DNA from 4 places in the Sphingobacterium hotanense genome. Region 4 is predicted to be linked to each of the others. Evidence: riboswitches for the same ligand, from Rfam matches in the RefSeq annotation. Region 4 holds a riboswitch; each other region holds the start of a gene.
What was found. A riboswitch is a leader RNA that binds a small molecule or an ion and turns the genes downstream of it on or off. The one in region 4 is predicted to bind S-adenosylmethionine.
Positions count from the first base shown of each region.

Region 1: linked by a shared signal. The riboswitch ahead of metE (5-methyltetrahydropteroyltriglutamate--homocysteine S-methyltransferase) and the one ahead of DSM08_RS13180 (O-acetylhomoserine aminocarboxypropyltransferase/cysteine synthase family protein) in region 4 are both predicted to bind S-adenosylmethionine.
Region 2: linked by a shared signal. The riboswitch ahead of DSM08_RS07670 (5-oxoprolinase) and the one ahead of DSM08_RS13180 (O-acetylhomoserine aminocarboxypropyltransferase/cysteine synthase family protein) in region 4 are both predicted to bind S-adenosylmethionine.
Region 3: linked by a shared signal. The riboswitch ahead of DSM08_RS02780 (methylenetetrahydrofolate reductase) and the one ahead of DSM08_RS13180 (O-acetylhomoserine aminocarboxypropyltransferase/cysteine synthase family protein) in region 4 are both predicted to bind S-adenosylmethionine.

Region 1 is NZ_CP030848.1:803,806-808,825, forward strand. Features, by position in the region: gene DSM08_RS03255 (amidohydrolase) at 1-356, opposite strand, end outside; gene DSM08_RS03260 (BrxA/BrxB family bacilliredoxin) at 467-877, opposite strand; gene ahcY (adenosylhomocysteinase) at 1,042-2,358, shown strand; SAM riboswitch class I at 2,925-3,025, shown strand; gene metE (5-methyltetrahydropteroyltriglutamate--homocysteine S-methyltransferase) at 3,096-5,020, shown strand, end outside.
Region 2 is NZ_CP030848.1:1,872,304-1,877,323, reverse strand. Features, by position in the region: gene DSM08_RS07680 (penicillin-binding protein 1A) at 1-1,288, opposite strand, end outside; gene rpoN (RNA polymerase factor sigma-54) at 1,517-2,980, shown strand; SAM-I-IV-variant riboswitch at 3,551-3,644, shown strand; gene DSM08_RS07670 (5-oxoprolinase) at 3,702-3,959, shown strand; gene DSM08_RS07665 (transposase) at 4,415-5,020, shown strand, end outside.
Region 3 is NZ_CP030848.1:685,460-690,479, reverse strand. Features, by position in the region: gene DSM08_RS02785 (glycosyltransferase family 117 protein) at 1-1,291, opposite strand, end outside; gene DSM08_RS02780 (methylenetetrahydrofolate reductase) at 1,562-2,518, opposite strand; SAM riboswitch class I at 2,564-2,662, opposite strand; gene rimM (ribosome maturation factor RimM) at 2,742-3,269, opposite strand; gene DSM08_RS02770 (SusC/RagA family TonB-linked outer membrane protein) at 3,627-5,020, shown strand, end outside.
Region 4 is NZ_CP030848.1:3,116,885-3,121,904, forward strand. Features, by position in the region: gene ligA (NAD-dependent DNA ligase LigA) at 1-33, shown strand, start outside; gene dapA (4-hydroxy-tetrahydrodipicolinate synthase) at 62-940, shown strand; gene DSM08_RS13175 (hypothetical protein) at 1,053-1,487, shown strand; SAM riboswitch class I at 1,666-1,779, shown strand; gene DSM08_RS13180 (O-acetylhomoserine aminocarboxypropyltransferase/cysteine synthase family protein) at 2,015-3,322, shown strand; gene DSM08_RS13185 (homoserine dehydrogenase) at 3,386-4,567, shown strand; gene DSM08_RS13190 (LPXTG cell wall anchor domain-containing protein) at 4,731-4,910, shown strand; gene DSM08_RS13195 (sigma-54-dependent transcriptional regulator) at 4,967-5,020, opposite strand, start outside.

The sequences.
Region 1 (5,020 bases), 2.2 Mb from region 4:
GTTTGTAATCTAGAGAGGAGTTCGTCGTAGGAGGCCGTCCCTAAGAGGTTGACCTCGTCCATAGCATCCGCTAGAAGGAAGAAGTGTCCGTGTGAATCGTAGAAACCAGGATAGACGAATTTACCGGCAGCATCAATCTTTTCTTTTGCATCGTATTTATTCAATAAATCCTGTGAATTACCACGATCGATGAATACACCGTTATTTATAGCAATCGCTTCGACCGTTCGAAAAGAAGAGTCTACCGTGTACACCTTTGCGTTGTATACGATTAAGTCGATCTGCTGATTGGTGGTGCAGGAAAACAAAAGTGATATACTGAATAGTATGCAAATATAAAGGCTTGCCTTTCTCATAATTATTGGTTGATTGCTAAAAGTACAAAGAAAAGTCTGTAAGAAGAAAAAGCTTCTTTTAATTTTAAAAGAAGCTTTTTCAGTATTCAAAATTCAAAATACAAAGATTGTTAGCAGTATTCGTCAAATGCTGCGACTAAGTTGTCAGCGATCATTTGAGCTGGACGGCCTTCAATCATGTGTCTTTCTATCATGTGCACTAATTGTCCATCTTTAAATAATGCCATTGCTGGAGATGATGGAGGGTAAGGCAACATGTATTGGCGTGCTTTATCTACCGCGTCTTTCTCCATACCTGCAAATACCGTAACCAATTTGTCCGGATGTTTAGCATTTTTAACTGCAGCTTTCGCAGCTGGACGAGCATTTGCTGCCGCACAACCACATACCGAGTTTACAACAACGAATACTGTTCCTTCAGAAGGAATCGCCGCATCCACTTCTTCAACACTTTTTAATTCTTGGAATCCTGCGTCTACAAGTTCTTGACGCATTGGAGCTACTAGATATTCTGGGTACATTTTCTTTACTTTTTAGTTTATGCAAATATAGGCTTAAAACTGAGTTACGTCAAGCAAGGTTCCTCAAGTTAATGTCAATTTCTGTAGGTATAATGCTATTGTATTTTGAATTGACTTGGCTATCAAGTAATTTTGTACCGCAAAAACTAAAATAAAGATTATTTATGTCATCATTAGAAACTACCTACGTACCTTACAAAGTGAAAGATATCTCTTTAGCCGAATGGGGTCGTAAAGAAATAGAATTGGCAGAAGCAGAGATGCCAGGATTAATGAGCCTTCGTAAAGAGTTTGGTGCTTCTAAACCATTAAAAGGTGCTCGTATCGCGGGCTGTTTGCACATGACGATTCAAACTGCAGTGTTAATCGAAACATTGGTAGAATTAGGTGCGGATGTATCTTGGTCATCATGTAACATCTTCTCAACACAGGACCATGCTGCTGCGGCGATTGCTGCTGCGGGAATTCCGGTTTATGCTTGGAAGGGTATGAACGAAGAGGAGTTTAACTGGTGTATTGAGCAGACTTTGTTCTTTGGCGAAGAACGTCAGCCTTTAAATATGATTTTAGATGATGGTGGCGATTTGACCAATATGGTGTTCGATCAATTTCCTGAGTTAATTGATGGCATCAGAGGTCTTTCTGAAGAGACTACAACTGGTGTGCACCGTTTATACGAGCGCATGAAAAAAGGAACATTGCACTTGCCTGCAATTAACGTGAATGACTCGGTTACAAAATCGAAATTTGATAACAAATATGGCTGCCGTGAGTCTTTAGTAGATGCGATCCGCCGTGCTACTGACTTAATGTTGGCCGGTAAGGTTGCGGTTGTAGCAGGCTACGGAGATGTAGGTAAAGGTTCCGCAGAATCTTTACGTTCTGCTGGAGTACGCGTAATCGTTACGGAAATTGACCCTATCTGTGCGTTGCAAGCGGCAATGGAAGGCTACGAAGTGAAGAAAATGGCTGATGCGATTGTTGAAGCAAACATCGTAGTAACCACAACAGGTAATAAGGATATCGTTCGTCCGGAACACTTCAAAGCAATGAAAGATAAAACTGTAGTTTGTAATATCGGACACTTCGATAATGAAATCGATGTTGCCTGGTTAAATGACAACTACGGATCTACTAAAGTGGAAATCAAACCGCAAGTTGATAAATATACAATCGACGGTAAGGATATTATCTTATTAGCCGAAGGCCGTTTAGTAAACTTAGGATGTGCAACTGGTCACCCTTCTTTCGTAATGTCAAACTCGTTCACTAACCAAACTTTAGCGCAATTAGAGTTGTGGACAAACACAGATCAATACGAAAAGCAAGTGTACACACTTCCTAAACACTTAGATGAGAAAGTTGCTCGTTTACACTTAGCACATATCGGTGTAGAGTTAGAAGAACTAACACAAGAACAAGCAGAATATATCGGTGTTACGGTAGAAGGCCCTTACAAGCCGGAAGCGTATCGTTATTAGATATTAGATATTAGACATCAGATATTAGATGTAAGATTTAAGAACCTGCAGCAATGCAGGTTTTTTTGTGGTTTGTTTTGAAGAAAGGAAGGATTTTAGAATTGGGATTTTGTCTTTGAAATAGGAAAGGAAGGGAATTTTGTTTTGAACAGGGAAAGGAAGGATAAAAGGGTGAGCAGGATCGTGTATTACGTTTGATAGTGGATGAATTATATTTTTTATAGGAGACGTTTAGTGAAACGTCTTCTGAAACGCACGATTATGATCTGAATCCCATCATTCTCCACTATACCTGATCCTGTCAATCCTTGAATCCTTCCTTTCCTGGTTCAGAAATAGTATTTAGTAGTTAGTACTTAGTATAAAGAACTATGGTGGGCAATTTGTCCCTCACTTTTACCGCATGCCAAATATCCTGCTCATCCTTGCATCCTTCCTTTCCTTTCTTCAAGGCAAATTCCAATATCTAACATCTAAAATCAATTTCCGCCATAGGTCTAACTACTAACTACTAAATACTAACTACTTTTTTTGTTTTATTCAATTCTTCTCCATATCTTAGCCGTCGCTTATAGAGAAAGGCAGAGGGAATAGACCCGATGAAGCCTTAGCAACCTGTCTCTTGACAAGGTGCTAAATTCTACCTTTGAAAAAGGAATGATAAGCCAAGTTCACTAGTCCTAAGTGGCCTTCTCTAGCAAAGTAAAATAGTAGATTAAAAATTTATTCAATACTGTATGTTATTAACGAACAACTTAGGATACCCACGTGTGGGTGCATTCCGCGAGCTAAAGAAAGCTAACGAAGCTTACTGGGCGAAGAAAATTAGCGCGGAAGAATTATTGCAAGCTGGACTGAAAATCCGTGAAGGCAACTGGAAGACTCAACAAGAAGCGGGTATCGATTTGATCCCATCGAATGACTTCTCATTTTACGATCAAGTATTGGACTTATCTTTAACTGTAGGTGCAATCCCTGCTCGTTACAATTCATTATTAAATAAAATCGATCGCCAATATAACTTAGACTTATATTTTGCGATGGCTCGTGGTTTCCAAGAGGGTGGCGTAGATGTTACTGCTATGGAAATGACAAAATGGTTCGACACGAACTACCACTATATCGTTCCTGAGTTTGTAAAAAACCAAGAATTCAAATTAACTTCTGAAAAATTCTTAAGCGAATATAACGAAGCTAAACAATTGGGTATTGAGACTAAACCAGTTATCATTGGCCCAATCTCTTACTTATTATTAGGTAAGGAAAAAGAATCAGGATTTAACCGTATCGACCTTATCGATAACTTACTTCCTGTATACGAAGAAATCTTATCAAAGTTAGCGGAAGCTGGTGCTCAATACGTTCAAATCGACGAACCTTTCTTAGCGCTTGATATTGATGATGCTACTCGCGCATTGTACGGTAAAGTTTTTGAAAAACTTGCTGCTGCTGCGAAAGGCGTTAAATTAATCGTTGCTACATATTTCGAAGCTCTACGCGACAACGAAGACACAGCAGTTAGTCTTCCGGTATACGCGTTACACCTAGACTTAGTTCGTGGTGAAAAACAGCTTGACACTATATTATCAAAAGTTCCAGCTTCATTGACTTTATCTTTAGGTATTGTCGAAGGAAGAAATATCTGGAAAAATGATTACGAAAACTCTTTAGTAAAAATCAAACAAGCAGTTGATGCTTTAGGTAAAGACCGCGTATGGGTTGCTCCTTCATCGTCATTATTGCACGTTCCATTTGATTTAGATAACGAAAATAACGAAGAGTCGCTTCCTAAAGAAGTTAAAAACTGGTTAGCATTTGCTAAACAAAAATTAGCGGAAGTTAAGGACTTAGCGGTATTAGCAGAAGGTGAAGTTGATGCTGCGACTCAAGAACGTTTCGAAGCTAACAAAGCTGCTGCAGAAAGCCGTCGTACTTCTCCATTGATCCACAAGCCAGAGGTTAAAGAACGCGTTAGCAACATTACTGATGATGATGCAAAACGTACTTCTCCTTTTGACGCACGTAAAGCTGCTCAACAAGCTAAATTTAACTTGCCAGGATTCGCAACTACAACAATCGGTTCATTCCCACAAACGAAAGATGTTCGTAAATGGAGAGCTGATTTGAAAAAAGGAGCAATCTCACAAGAGCAATACGACAAAGAAATCGCTGAAGAAACTGAAAGAACAATCCGTTTACAGGAAGAATTAGATATCGATGTATTAGTACACGGTGAATTCGAGCGTAACGACATGGTTGAGTACTTCGGTGAGCAATTAGCAGGATATGCATTTACTCAAAACGGATGGGTTCAATCCTACGGTTCTCGTTGCGTTAAACCTCCGGTAATTTATGGTGATGTATACCGTCCTGAAGACATGACTGTACGTTGGTCAGCTTATGCACAATCGTTGACTAACCGTCCAGTGAAAGGGATGTTGACAGGTCCTGTTACGATCTTACAATGGTCTTTCGTGCGTAATGATCAACCTCGTTCAACAACGACATATCAAATCGCTTTAGCTATTCTTGACGAAGTTCAGGCATTAGAAAAAGCAGGTATCAAAATTATTCAAATTGATGAGCCAGCTATTCGCGAAGGTCTACCATTGCGTAAAGCAGATCAACAAGCATATTTAGATTGGGCTGTACGTTCATTCCG
Region 2 (5,020 bases), 1.2 Mb from region 4:
TGATCTCGCCAGAATACGGATTCATCGACATCATCCCTGTATTCAACATCGAAATATAGTGCTTCAAGGAATCCATCGAGGAGTATTCTACCTTTTCCATACCGTCCCAGGTAAATACCTCCATCTCCTTTTTCCTGTTCAGCTCCTCAAAAACCTTCGCCTCATCATTATACTTTTCTTTCAGATAAGCGTAAGCGGGCAACTTGCGCGCTTGGTCTTCTAAGAAATTCGGAATTACATTTCCTTCTTTATCGCGCCATGGCTCCTGTCCGGACCAAACATTATCTAGTCGTCGTTGCAATTCCTTCATTTTTAAGGCGACAGCATCTTCCGCAATCTTTTGCATGCGCGAATCGATCGTTGTATAAATCTTCAATCCCGAAGTGTAGATGTCAACCTCATTCTCCTCAGCCCACTTTTCTAACCATTTCTCCACCGCTGTGCGCAAGTATGAGTCATTTGAGTTTCGAACCTCTTGATTGTTCAAATTCAAGCCCAGAGAATCCTGCGATAAGGTTTTTACTTCCTCGGGCTTTAAATACCCCTCTTTCTGCATTTGCCCCAATACGACATTGCGGCGACTTAAAGCATTCTTAGGATTACGAATCGGATTATATAGGGTTGTACCCTTCAACATACCGATAAGTACGGCAGCTTCGTTCACAGAGATCTCCGATGGCAACTTATCGAAATAGCGTACAGAAGCAGATTTAATTCCGTAGGCATTATTGCTAAATGATACCGTGTTCAGATACATCGTAATGATCTCTTGTTTACTGTACTTATTTTCCAATTTGAATGCCGTCATCCATTCTTTGTACTTCGTCACAATAATTCCCACGCCGGGAATTTTGCCTAGCAGGCCTTGTGAATCTTTGTAACGAGTTCTGTATAGGTTTTTCGCTAACTGCTGTGTGATGGTACTCGCCCCCCTATCGCTTCCACCTACCGTAGACAAAACCCCTGCAAATAGACCAATGACGTCGACGCCATTGTGCTTATAAAAACGGACATCTTCTGTCGCGATTAATGCGTTAATGATATTGGGAGATATACTATCGAAAGGAACCGGATCACGATCTTGTTTGTAATAACGACCGATGAGCACGGAGTCTGCGGTATATAATTCAGAGGAAACGTTTAGGCTGGGCAACAAAATCTCTTTCTTCGTGGGAGATGCTCCAAACAGGCCTAGAAAGTTGATTTGTACCGCGCAAGTAAATAAAATAACGAAATAGATAATTATCAGTGCGATACGCAAGAATTTGTTTTTAACCCGTTTAAACATGAGGTAAATATGAACAAAACTTTGGAAAAAACTGTATTAAAACGCTTAAAAATGTACTTAGGTTTAAAAATTAACGAATTTTAACAGTTCGCTTTTTGAAGCACATTTCTCCTTGTGAATGAACAAGTATTGCCGCAAAAATTATACCTAAATCCAATTCCCTAAAATAATATATTGATCTTCATTAAATAATAATCGCTATTTTTACCATGATTTATAATCGGGGACATGTTAAAACAAACGTTACAGCAGAAATTATTACAAAAATTATCGCCTCAGCAGATTCAATTCATTAAACTTCTTCAAGTACCAACGGTATCGCTTGATGCCCGTATTAAAGAAGAATTGGAAGAAAATCCTGCGCTAGAAGACGGCAGTTTGGCCAATATGAATGAGCCTGTCGAGGAATATCCTGACAAGGATCCTGACGATGATTTTAACGCAGAAGAAAGCAACTACGAAGATGAATTTTCTGTAGATGAATATATCCAAGAAGATGATTATAAGGATTATGGTGGTGGTTATGATTCGGATGATGATGACAACAAGAAGGAAATGCCCATCGCTATCCAAGATTCATTCTTCGAGAACTTACAAAATCAGCTTGATTTGTTAGCTCTTTCCAATAAAGATTATTTAATCGGCCAACAGATTATCGGCAGTTTGGATGACGACGGATATTTGCGTCGCCCCATCCCCTCATTAATTGACGATTTAGCATTCTCGCAGAACGTTATCGTTGAAGAGAAGGATGTGGAAGAAATGTTGCGCATTATTCAGGAATTTGACCCTGCGGGTATTGGAGCACGAAGCTTACAAGAGTGTCTAGCGATACAATTGCGCAAAAAGGATCAAGAGAACCCGATTATCCAAAAGGCTATGCAGGTGGTTGAAAACTACCTCGAAGAGTTTACAAAGAAGCATTACGATAAAATCGAAAAACAATTGGGTGTCAACTCCGAAGAGCTTCGAGATATCGTCAATGAAATCCTTAAACTAAACCCAAAACCAGGTGATTCAGGAGCTGCAGCAGGAAAACAGCTTCACATTATCCCCGACTTCCATATCAGCAATAATGATGGTGTGCTGCACCTGACACTTAATGGCAGAAATGCACCCGAGCTGCGTGTATCCCGCTCTTATCAGGAAATGTTTGAACATTATGAGAAAGCGGAAAAGAACGATAAGAAGATGCGCGAAGCGGTACAGTTTGTAAAACAAAAACTCGACTCCGCAAAATGGTTTATCGACGCTATCAAACAACGGCAGCAGACACTCCTAAAAACCATGAACGCCATCATGGAATATCAATATGAGTATTTCTTAACTGGAGACGACCGTATGCTTAAGCCTATGATTCTGAAAGACATAGCAGACCGCATTGAAATGGATATTTCAACTGTATCCCGCGTTGCAAACTCCAAATACGTACAAACAGAATTCGGAACCTTCCTTCTTAAATCTTTCTTCTCCGAGGCTATCCAAACAGAGTCTGGCGAGGAAGTATCGAACAAGGAAGTGAAGAAAATCCTTGAAGAGTGCATTGCCAACGAAGACAAAAGAAAACCGCTTGCCGACGAGAAACTTACCGAAATCTTGAAAGAAAAAGGATATTCCATCGCTCGTAGAACAGTCGCGAAATACCGCGAAGCAATGAATATCCCGGTAGCAAGGTTGAGGAAGGAATTGTAAGATAGATATTAGATTTTAGACATTAGATATTAGAGCAAGGCGCCGATAAGGCGCCTTTCTTTTTGATCTTTTGTTTTTGAAGAGATAGGAGATATTTTCTTCAATTGATTTGAAGGGAAGGAAAGTTTGTCTTGGATTAGAAGAAGGAAGGTGAGTTAGTTCTGAACCAGGCAAGGAAGGATACAAAGATTCGCAGGATCCTGGCCATCCTTACATCCTTTTTTTCCTGGTTCAAGACAACATTTCCAACAAACACGACATCAGCCCCTATCCTGTCCATCCTTTTATCATTTTTTTCCTGGTTCAAGACAACATTGTCAACAAAGACAACAACACCAGCTCACCCCTCCTTTGGCTCAGACCCAATTCAAAGCCCTTTCAAAACCCTTTATTAACCCAATCAAGACCGCTCGGAAAGGGTTATGATATGGTTATAAAAAGCTTTTGATTAGTAGCATATTGCTACTTGTCCTTACTCCTCCTATTTAACCACTTAAGAACTGCTTTAGAGGACTCTAAAAATAATTTTTCACAAAAATTTGGATTTCTAAAATAATATCTACTAAATTTGTAGAGTATTCAGAATTGCGATAGCAATACCAACCGAGTGAAGACACCGCGGTGGTAAAACAATACGGGTATCATACCAAAATAAACGCAGTTGCTTTATTTAACCCTTTCTGAATGCAATTATGGTTAAACCCTTTTAATTCTTAATTGTATGTCAAACACAAAACCTTTACAACAGCACCTTGTAGAACAATTTAACAACTACTCTACTCAAGAACTTGTCATTCTCAACAACGATATCGTCAAATCAAATTGGGGCAAAAGTAAATCTGTTTTCCGCTCTGCCCTATTATCGGCATTATCGAAAAGAGGAATCGATCTTTCCGAGATTATCTCGAAAGAAGATGGAATAACATTGATTCAGCGAGTAGCAGTGCGTTTGGAAGCCAATAGAGTTATTGCTATTTAGGATAGTAGTTAGTATTTAGTAGTTAGTATTTAGACCTGGGGCGGAATTAGATGTAGGAAATTAGGCATTAGACTAGTCTATGAACTAGGAAGGGAAGGATTTAAGAATTAACAGGATCGAATCTAAGCTCTATTGTCTGATATCTAGTGTTTAGTCTGAACCAGGAAAGGAAGGATAAAAAGATATACAGGATCCTGTATATCTTTTTATCCTTCCTTTCCTGGTTCAAGACAAACTTTCTCTTCTTTTCTACGTCGGAAGCCAATACGCTACTATCTCACATCTAATGTCTTACATCTAATTCCGCCATAGGTCTAAATACTAACTACTAAATACTAATGCGAATTAAGGGTTGAAATATATTGGAAAAAGCTTCTTAAAAAGAGGGGTGAAAACTTGCATAAAAGCCTGATTATCAGTATACTTATAATGTTCCTTACGCATTATTAAACAACATGATCAATCAGGCCAAGGCTCTAAAATTAATAAAATTATACCAGTATGTGTGTGATAAATATGACAGTGAACTGCAATATTACTGTCAGCGATTTTCAAACAATAACAAACCTGACTTTACTGATCAGGAGGTTTTGACCATCTATTTATTCAGTGTGCACGAGGAACAGCGGCTAAGGATCAAGCAGATTCATAAATTCGCCTCGGATTATCTGATGGATTGGTTTCCCAAGCTAACTTCGTACGTAGCATTCAACACCCGTATCAACCGCCTTTTTGATGTTTTGAGATCTCTCTGTCAGTCAGTTGTAGAGGACTTTGCTCCAGAAGAGTGCTCCAGAGAATTTTCCCTACTGGACTCTATGCCCATCATAACCTGCAGTGGGACTAGAAGGGCAAAGGTAGCTCTGGAGATAATGGATAAAAGCTTCTGCTCAACGAAGAGGCTTTGGTATTTTGGATTAAAACTTCATGCGCTCAACAGCTATAACAAATCCACGCTGCCTCGTCCGGAAAGCATAGTAATAAGCAAGGCATCTGAAAGTGACCTGAACATATTTAAGGAGAATTGGGCATCCATCGCAGGTAGGACGTTCTTTGGTGAC
Region 3 (5,020 bases), 2.1 Mb from region 4:
AGCGAGCATACATATGGTTCAACTGATAATTGAAGAAGAACTTCAAGTTATCGCCCATACTAGGCGACTGCCCCTCAGGAATATTTAAATACTGACGGTAAAATGCCGTATGTTTATCGCTATATATCCGTGGGAACAACATCTCTTTATCATAAACATAGCGGTTATTGCTGCTGATCCTGGTATAGCGATCCGCATCCTTTCTATAGGTCGAACCGGACGTCATATCAACGGGACGCGCATCAAAAGTCTGCCCTTTAAATAAAGGCTCCGATTGATATTGCTCCCGACTTAAATAACTCAATAAATTGAAGGCATTATCCGGATCATAGTTGTTCAAAGAAATATTCGTTTGTGCGCGAATCAATAACAGGCTATAAGATCCGAATCCTAAAAAGATAAAACTCAAACTCAACAGCGCCAAATGCATAATCGGCTTTGCTCTACGAGCAGCATAATAAAGCCCGAAAACAATCCCAGCAACTAAAAGCACTATAAAAAACGCCACACCCGATCCAAACGGAAGTCCCAAACTATTGACAAAGAAAAGGTCGAAATTAGCAGCAAAGCGAACGCTATACTGAATAACGCCCCATAGCACAAATGCTAAGGCCAGTACGCCCCAACCTAAGGATTTAGCAATCCCCTTCCACTCGACCTTGTTCGTCCTGCGGAAATATATCATCAAAGCAATCACCGGAATAGTCAGAAGATTCAACAAGTGCACCCCGATAGAAAGCCCCATTACATAGGCAATCGCCAATAACCATTTATTACTATCCGCTTCATCTGCCCGTGCATCCCATTTCAACGCCAACCAAAATACAACGGCAGTACATAGTGACGACATCGAATAAACCTCCGACTCCACTGCCGAGTACCAGAAAGAATCCGTAAAACTATAAGCCAACGAACCCACAATCGCGGCTCCAAAAACCTGATACAACTTTACCGAGGTCCATTCCCCATCGCTCAGAACCAGTTTCTTCGCAATAGCACTGATTGTCCAAAATAGAAATACAATCGTCAAACCGCTGCAAATTGCTGAACCGATATTCATCCAATATGCCGCCTTACTGACATCGCCCATTGCAAAATTTGAAAACACATTCTGTATCATCAGAAACAAGGGTGCCCCAGGTTGATGAACAACCTCTAACTTATGTGCCGAAGCAATAAATTCGCCCGTATCCCACCAGCTACTTGACTTTTCAACGCTCATTACATAAACTATTGTTGCCAAGATTCCACAGCTCCAGCCGAGAAGGTTATTCAGTTTTTGATAGCTCATAAGAGTATAGGTTAGTAATTCCGAATAAAGATAAACTGAAAACCAGAAACTGCGCTTCGCTTAACAAATTTTAACAGAAATTAAGCCCCCCAAACCACTCGCCCAATAAAATATTAAAAACAATCAATCAGAGTTCCCCAAAAACACCAAAATCAAAAAACCAAGACTCTCGTCTTGGCTCCTGTATCTTATAGCACAAAACCGAAATCTAAATCATCGGCTCCACGCTCTAATATCTAATGTCTAAAATCTATTATCTAACTCTAATATCTAAACTAATTTTTCTACAATCTTCTTCGTCGGTCCCGGATTACTCATTGTATAGAAATGTAGTACCGGCGCGCCAAACTCAATCAGTTCTTTACACTGTTGCACTAACCACTCCTCGCCTACCTGGCGCACATCCGCATTAGTCTTACATGCATCCACAGCATCGCTCAATTCCTCAGGGATATCCAAGTGAAAGATTCGAGGAAGCGTAATCAACTGATTCTTCGTTGTCAGGGGTTTCAAACCCGGAATAATCGGAACATGGATACCATGCTCACGACATTTCGTCACAAATTCCTTGTACTTCTCCACGTTGAAGAACATTTGCGTAACAATAAACTCCGCACCCATTTCCACCTTCTTCTTCAACCATTTAAAGTCTGTATTAAAGTTTGGTGCCTCGAAGTGCTTCTCCGGATAGCCCGCCACTCCGATACAGAAGTCGGTCTTTGCCGAGCTCTCGATATCCTCATGCAGATAACGACCATTGTTCATATCAACGACCTGCTCCAGAAGATCCGTCGCATAGGCATGACCACCAACCGTCGGTATAAAGTCCGAATCACCTTTTCTCGCGTCTCCGCGTAGTACCAACACATTATCGATACCCAAAAAGTTTAAATCGATCAAGGCATTCTCGGTCTCCTCTTTCGTAAAACCGCCACAGATCAAATGCGGAACCGCATCCACCTTATACTTACTCATAATCGCAGCACAGATAGCAACAGTGCCCGGACGCTTACGATAGGCAACACGCTCTAATAGACCACTGGAATGCTGTTTATACAGGTAATCCTCGCGATGGTAAGTAACATCGATGAAAGGCGGATTGAACTCCATAAGCTCATCCATGGTCTTGAAAATACTCTGAATTCCCTGTCCTTTTGCCGGTGGCAATAACTCAAATGAATATAGGGTCTTACCCTGTGCGTTCTTAATGTGGTCTACGATTTTCATAAAATTCCTTTAGGCTTAGAGAAAACACAGCGATACCTGAGTTTCAGCTTATCTTTCCCTATCGGGGTAGAATTTAGCACCTTGTCAAGGGACAGGTTGCTAAGGCTTCAGCGGGTCTAGTCCCTCTGCCTTTCTCTATAAGCGAGGGCTAATATCGCTAATAGAAGCAAGAACTCAAAATGAAAACCAGAAAATAAAATGGAAAAATATCGAAAACGCCGTTCTACTGCTCGAAATACATATCGATCAATCCCTCAGGAAGACGAAGTACAACAACCTGTTCCTCAGGATCTATGCCTACAATGAAGTTTTCGTTCAATGGGAACATCACTTCCGTGCCATCCATATCGACCGTAGCGATGAACTGCTGCGGCATCTCTTGTACCTGTGTAATCTCCCCAAGCTCACCTTCTTCCTCTTCAATTGCCATGTAACCTACTAAATCCGTGTAACGGAAATCATCGGGATCGCGCTCAGGCTTCTGATCTAGCGGCAAATACATTTTCTTCTTGATCAAAGGCTGGGCCTTATCAATATGATCGATGTCCTCAAAAGTAGCGTAAGCCGTACTATTGTTGTGCATCTTCAACGTATCAACGAAGTAGGGTACTAACTTCTTATTCACCTCGAGAAACAATACATCAAAATCCAAATCCATATAGTCCTCAAATTCAAAGAATAATTGCACCTCCCCTTTCAAGCCGCGGGTTTTACTGATGTAACCTATATAGAATGTTTGATCGATTGTCATAGCATGAATTTAAATACAAAAGTACAGAAATAATCGGACAATAAAACGCCTAAGGCACGCCGCTGCAATACCGTCCAATTTAACAATTAGGAAAATCAAAAAACAATGAAAATCAGGCAAAATGACAGGGATATAATTAATTGATACATAGTTGTTGAAGCAACTTAATGATATCAAAAATGTTACTATTTACATGAAAAAGCCATTTACACGATGTTGCATATGCAATCGTTTGCATGAAAATACGCAAACGATTGAGTTCAAAAATGATATAGCATTCTATTTACAAAAAGTTAATATTGCCGCAACAATACTAAATTGTGTAGCCAAGATCTACTTTTATTAAACAAGACGCTTATGTGCAAAAAAAGATTATCCAGGGCATTTCTTGCCAGTACGTTTTACCCAATTACATCGGTACTGACATTAGCCCTACTTACCCCAGATGCTGTGTTAGCATCTAACCTAAAAGAATCCAGTTCTATTCATGCCCTTGCTTTTCAAGAAGTAGTTAGTGGTACTATTAAAGGTGCTACAGGACCATTAGCCGCTGTTACCATCAGCGTGAAAGAAGATCCAAAAATCATCTCTTCAACAGATGAAAATGGAGCCTTCTCCATCAATGCTAAAGTGGGCCAAACCTTAATTATCTCCGCTGTAGGCTATGAAAAAGTAGAACGTAAAATCGAATCGAATAACATGAATATCGACTTGGAAGAATCTGTAAATTCTTTAGATGAAGTCGTTGTAGTGGGTTATGGTATTCAACAAAAGAAAGAAAGCTTAACTGGTGCATTACAAAATGTGAGCGGCCAAAAACTTAGAGACGTAACGACTCCATCGGTGGAGAACATGTTGAACGGTAAAGCTGCTGGTGTGTATGTAGCGCCAAGTACCGGTAGACCGGGAACCCGTGGTGCTGTTGTTATCCGCGGACAAGCATCGGTAAACGGTGTTACTAGCCCACTATGGGTAATCGATGGTGTAATCGTAGGGTACAGCCCAGGCGATTTAAACCCCGATGATATCGCCAATCTAACCGTGCTGAAAGACGCTGCTTCAACTTCACTCTACGGATCGCAAGGAGCCAATGGTGTGGTAGTCGTGACGACAAAAGCACCTAGATCGCAGAAAATGCAACTTTCCTATTCTACGAAATTAGGCTTCAACCAATTGACGAATGGAAATATGCAAATGATGAACGGTGCAGAATTATATGATTACTTCGCATCTTTCCAAAACGCAAGTGACATCAAATTCCCGAGATGGAATGAAGAGTTAAGAAACTCAAACTTCGATTGGTGGGATGTCGCAACTCGCAACGGATTCACCCAAAACCACAACATTTCCCTACAAGGCGGTAATGAAACTTTACAATCTTACCTTTCCCTAGGATATTACAATGAATTAGGAGCAGTCAAAGGTTTTGACTACGACCGCTACAATATCCGTTTGAATACGGTTTACAAGCCATTCGAATGGTTGAGCATCAAACCTTCGATCGTTGCCGCACGTAGAGGTACCGACGATAGACAATATGATACAGGTGCGATGGTGACTAACCTTCCTTGGGATAGCCCATATGATGCGGATGGAAGTTTAGTACCACACCGCTACAGCGGATGGGTAAACAATGCAAGCACGAACTACTTATACGACTTGCAATGGAACAAATCTGCAACCACTAACTATGAACTACAAGGTAACTTCGACTTTGATATTCGATTAACAGATTGGTTGACATTCGCATC
Region 4 (5,020 bases):
GAAGGCGAGCTATTAGCAATGATTAACAAATAGAATACATACATTAAATAATTATATACGAATGAATGAGCTTCAAGGAGCAGGTGTAGCCATCGTTACACCTTTTAATGCAGACGGATCTGTGGATTATGAGACCCTGGGTAGGCTGATTGACTACCAAATTCATGGGGGAATTGATTACATCGTTTCTTTGGGAACAACTGGCGAAACAGCCACATTGTCGAAGGAGGAGCGAAAGCAGGTTTGGGCATTTACTTCGAAGCATGTAGATAAACGCATTCCCTTGGTTGCGGGCATTGGCGGCAATAACACCATGGAAATTGTAGAGCAGGTTAAGAATTTCGATGTATTGGATTATATCGCAATTCTATCGGTATCTCCATACTATAACAAGCCTACGCAAGAGGGAATTTACCAACACTATAAAGCGATTGCTGAGGCCTCTCCCCTTCCGATTATCTTGTACAATGTACCGGGAAGAACGGGCAGCAATATGACCGCTGCAACTACCGTTAGACTAGCAAATGATTTTAAGAACATTATTGCTATCAAAGAAGCGTCAGGCAGTTTTGCACAGTTCAGCGAAATTCTACGTGATAAGCCAGCAGATTTTATGTTGATTTCAGGTGATGATCCTGCTACCCTGCCAATGATTGCTTTGGGAGCCGTAGGTATTATTTCAGTTGTTGGAAATGCTTATCCAAACAAGGTATCAGCGTTAGCACACCTATGTTTAGAAGGTAATTTTGAGCAAGCGAGAATTATACATTCAGACCTTCTTCGCATTACCGACCTATGTTTTATCGAAGGTAATCCAGCAGGGGTTAAATACATCCTGAAGCAAAAAGGATTTGGTGAAGACACGGTTCGTTTGCCACTCGTTCCGGTTGGTAAGCAGACGCAGGAAGGCATAGCTCAGGAAATCAAAAAACTTTCTTAGTATTTGTTTCTAAATAATTTGCGGAGATACAGCTACTAATGGATTTCTTTTCGCGTAAAGTTTTTATTTTAGGTATCTTTTTTGCGGATTGCAGACAAATAAATATAAGAACATGGAAACCACAACAAACCAACAGCCTAAGAAAGGTGGATCAATGATCGGCAAGTTTATCAGCTGGACGCTATTAATTGTTGTCCTAATCGTTGCAGGTTGGGTCTATTGGAATTATTACAATGTTTTTGGCGAGGGCGTAAAATCCGGCGTCTTGAACTATGCTGTTAAGAAAGGTAATATATTTAAGACCTATGAAGGAAAACTGATTCAAGAAGGCTTTGGCGCAACTAAAACCGGTACAGGATTAACGAGCAATCAGTTTGAGTTTTCTGTGGAGAACGATTCTATCTATCGTATTCTGGAAGTGAACAGCGGAAAAGTATTCGATCTTCACTACAAGGAATACCGTGGTGTATTGCCATGGCGTGGAAACACGGTCTACATCGTCGACCAGATTATCCAAATGCGCGATTTAAAACCTGGTTCTTATTAAGCTGAGGCTATTATCAGATTGATATTTTTGCAAGCTTCTGAGTTCGATATTTTCAATACTTATCGAATTCAGAAGCTTGTTTATTAAAAAAACATTGCATAATTGATTTTAGCAATGTATATTTGCGCAGTGCCGAGCAATTGGCACCTAATCAAAACCCTTCAAAACGATTGGTCTTGATTTATAAAGAAGTGGCGAGAGACTGGCTCAAAGACCCACTGGCAACCTTCAATAACGATTGAAAAGGTGCCAATTCCTGTCCAAAGCAATTAAGCTGAGGAGCATATAAATGACAAAAGACTATGACTTCAACATTTACAAATTCTTTTATTGGATTTTCTAGCGGCAAACCTGCTAGCAACTCTTCTTATACTATCTTTTTCGTCGTGAACACCTGTTCACGAATGCGATAGTCGTCGGTATTCCCAGATTCCTTGGATAAGGAATCCTCATACCTCTACATGACGACCAAAGCTTAGCGATTAAAGAACAGAATTCATTATTTATCATTTTAAAAAATTACAACAATGGCTGATATTAAGAACTTAAAATTTGAAACATTACAGGTACATGCAGGACAAGAAGTAGACCCTACTACTGGTTCTAGAGCATTGCCTATCTACCAAACATCGTCTTACGTATTTGAAAATGCAGAGCACGGTGCTAATCTATTCGCATTAAAACAATTCGGAAATATTTATACCCGTATTATGAACCCGACAACGGATGTGTTTGAAAAGCGCATCGCTGCATTGGAGGGAGGTGTTGCAGCAGTTGCTGTTGCTTCGGGACAAGCCGCACAATTCATCGCTTTAACGAATATCTTAGAGGCAGGTGACAACTTTGTATCGGGTGCAAACCTATACGGTGGTACATACAATCAATTTAAAGTTTCATTTAAACGTTTAGGCATCGAAGCCCGCTTTGCAGAAGATACTGATGCTGATAAAATTGAAGCTTTGATTGATGATAAAACAAAAGCTATCTACGTAGAGACTATCGGAAATCCGAGCTACAACATCCCGGATTTTGAGCGCATTGCTGCTGTTGCGAAGAAGTACGACCTTCCATTAATCGTGGACAATACATTCGGTGCTGGAGGTTATTTGTTTAAACCATTGGAGCATGGAGCGAACGTTGTTGTTGAATCTGCAACAAAATGGATTGGTGGACATGGTACTAGTATCGGTGGTGTCATCATCGATGGTGGTAACTATAACTGGGGAAATGGCAAATTCAAACAATTCTCAGAACCTTCAGAAGGATATCATGGATTAGTTTTCGCTGATGTATTTGGTGAGAATGGTCCTTTTGGAAACATACAGTTTGCAATTAGAGCGCGCGTAGAAGGCTTGAGAGACTTCGGCCCTGCCCTATCTCCATTCAACTCTTTCTTATTGGTACAAGGCTTAGAAACCTTGTCATTACGCGTTCAGCGTCATGTTGATAACACCTTAGAGATTGCACAATGGTTGGATGCGCATCCACAAGTGGAAAAAGTTAGCTACCCCGGATTGAAAAATCACCCATATCATCAAAATGCGCAGAAGTATTTAAAGAATGGCTACGGTGCTGTTTTATCATTCACTGTTAAAGGCGGTGTTGAGAAAGCAAATGACTTCATCGATGCTTTGCAATTGATCAGCCACCTAGCGAATGTTGGGGATGCGAAGACGTTAATTATCCACCCTGCTGCAACAACGCATCAGCAATTAAGTGCTGAAGACCAAGCTAAGGCTGGCGTACTTCCAGGACAACTAAGATTATCGGTAGGTATTGAGCATATCGACGATATCAAAGCAGATCTAGAACAAGCTTTTGAGAAAATCAAGTAGGTATAAGCACCAATTGATTGCAAATAAGATTACAAAAACGAAAAAGAACACTAAAAGAATACCATGAGTAAAAAACTTGTTATCGGGATGTTTGGGTTCGGCGTTGTCGGCCAAGGATTGTACGATATTATCAAGACGAAGGATTTAAATCTAGAGATTAAGAAATTTGTTATCAAAAATCCCGATAAGAAAAGAAGCCTTCCTGCTGAACTATTCACTACCGATGCAAACGCTATATTAGAAGATCCGGAAATCAATACCGTTGTTGAGTTAATTGACGATGCCGATGCTGCATTCGAGATCACAAAGCGCGCCTTATCATCTGGCAAGAACGTCGTGTCAGCAAATAAGAAAATGATTGCTACACATTTAGAAGAGCTCGTTGAAATTCAACATCAGCATGGCACTTCGCTATTATATGAAGGTGCGGTTTGCGGAAGTATTCCGATCATCCGTAATCTTGAAGAGTATTATGATAACGAGTTGTTGCACTCGGTGAGCGGAATTTTCAATGGATCCTCGAATTACATTCTTTCTAAGATTTTCAATGAAGATCAAAGCTATGATGTTGCTTTGAAGAAAGCACAAGATTTGGGTTTTGCAGAAACCGACCCTACATTAGATGTTGGTGGTTTTGATCCAAAATTTAAATTGGCAATCGTTGCTTCGCATGCTTATGGGCTTTATATCAATCCTGACGAAATCTTAAACTTAGGTATTGATACGCTGGGCGATGCGGATATTCGCTATGCGCGCGAGAAAGATTATAAGATCAAGCTGATTCCATTGGCTAAGGAGGTTGATAATCATCAGGTGGTATTATATGTTCTGCCGAAGTTCATCAAAAAGAGCAATATCCTGTACAATGTAGAGAATGAATATAATGGTGTATTGGTGAAAGCAGCGTTTGCGGATGAGCAATTCTTTTTAGGAAAAGGCGCTGGCGGTCACCCGACGGGTTCTGCCGTACTATCGGACATCACAGCATTGCGCTATGATTACCGTTATGAATACAAAAAACATCTGGACGCACAGCAGGTAGAGTACACTAAAGACTATACAATCACCGTATATTTCAGATATGATGACGAAGATGTATTAGAAAACATCAATTTTATCAATATTTCTGAACGTTTTTACAGTGAAAATCACAAATATGTGATTGGAACTATAAATATTCAGGAGATTATTGATAAAAGAGCCGTAATTCATCAGCAAGGAAATTTCATAGCCGAAATAATCTAAAATTGAAAAGGAGAAAGCGCAATAAATATTGCGCTTTTTTTTTGTCATCACAAAGGCATTATGCGCGCAAAGGCGGAAACATTTCTAAAAATCAAGAAAAGTGACATGGTTTTTGCTTAATATATTTACTATATTTAGAAATAAACTTTAAATCTTGAGTGTTATGAGAAAATGGAATGTGTTGGCATTGTTGAACTTGGCGACTATAAGCCTCTTTGCGCAGGATAGCACCGCGGAAGTGGCAACTTCGTCTAACTCAACATTTGTCGTGATCGGTGTGGTTTTATTAGTGGTCGTGATCTTTATGCTCTACCGAAAACAAAAGAGAAAATTCAACGACTAAGAAATATAAGTTAACAACAAAGGCCTCGCAATGCGAGGCCTTTGTTGTTTTATGTTCTAATCTCTTTTTAGACCAAACTTTTCAATCTTGCTATACAAGTGACTACGCTG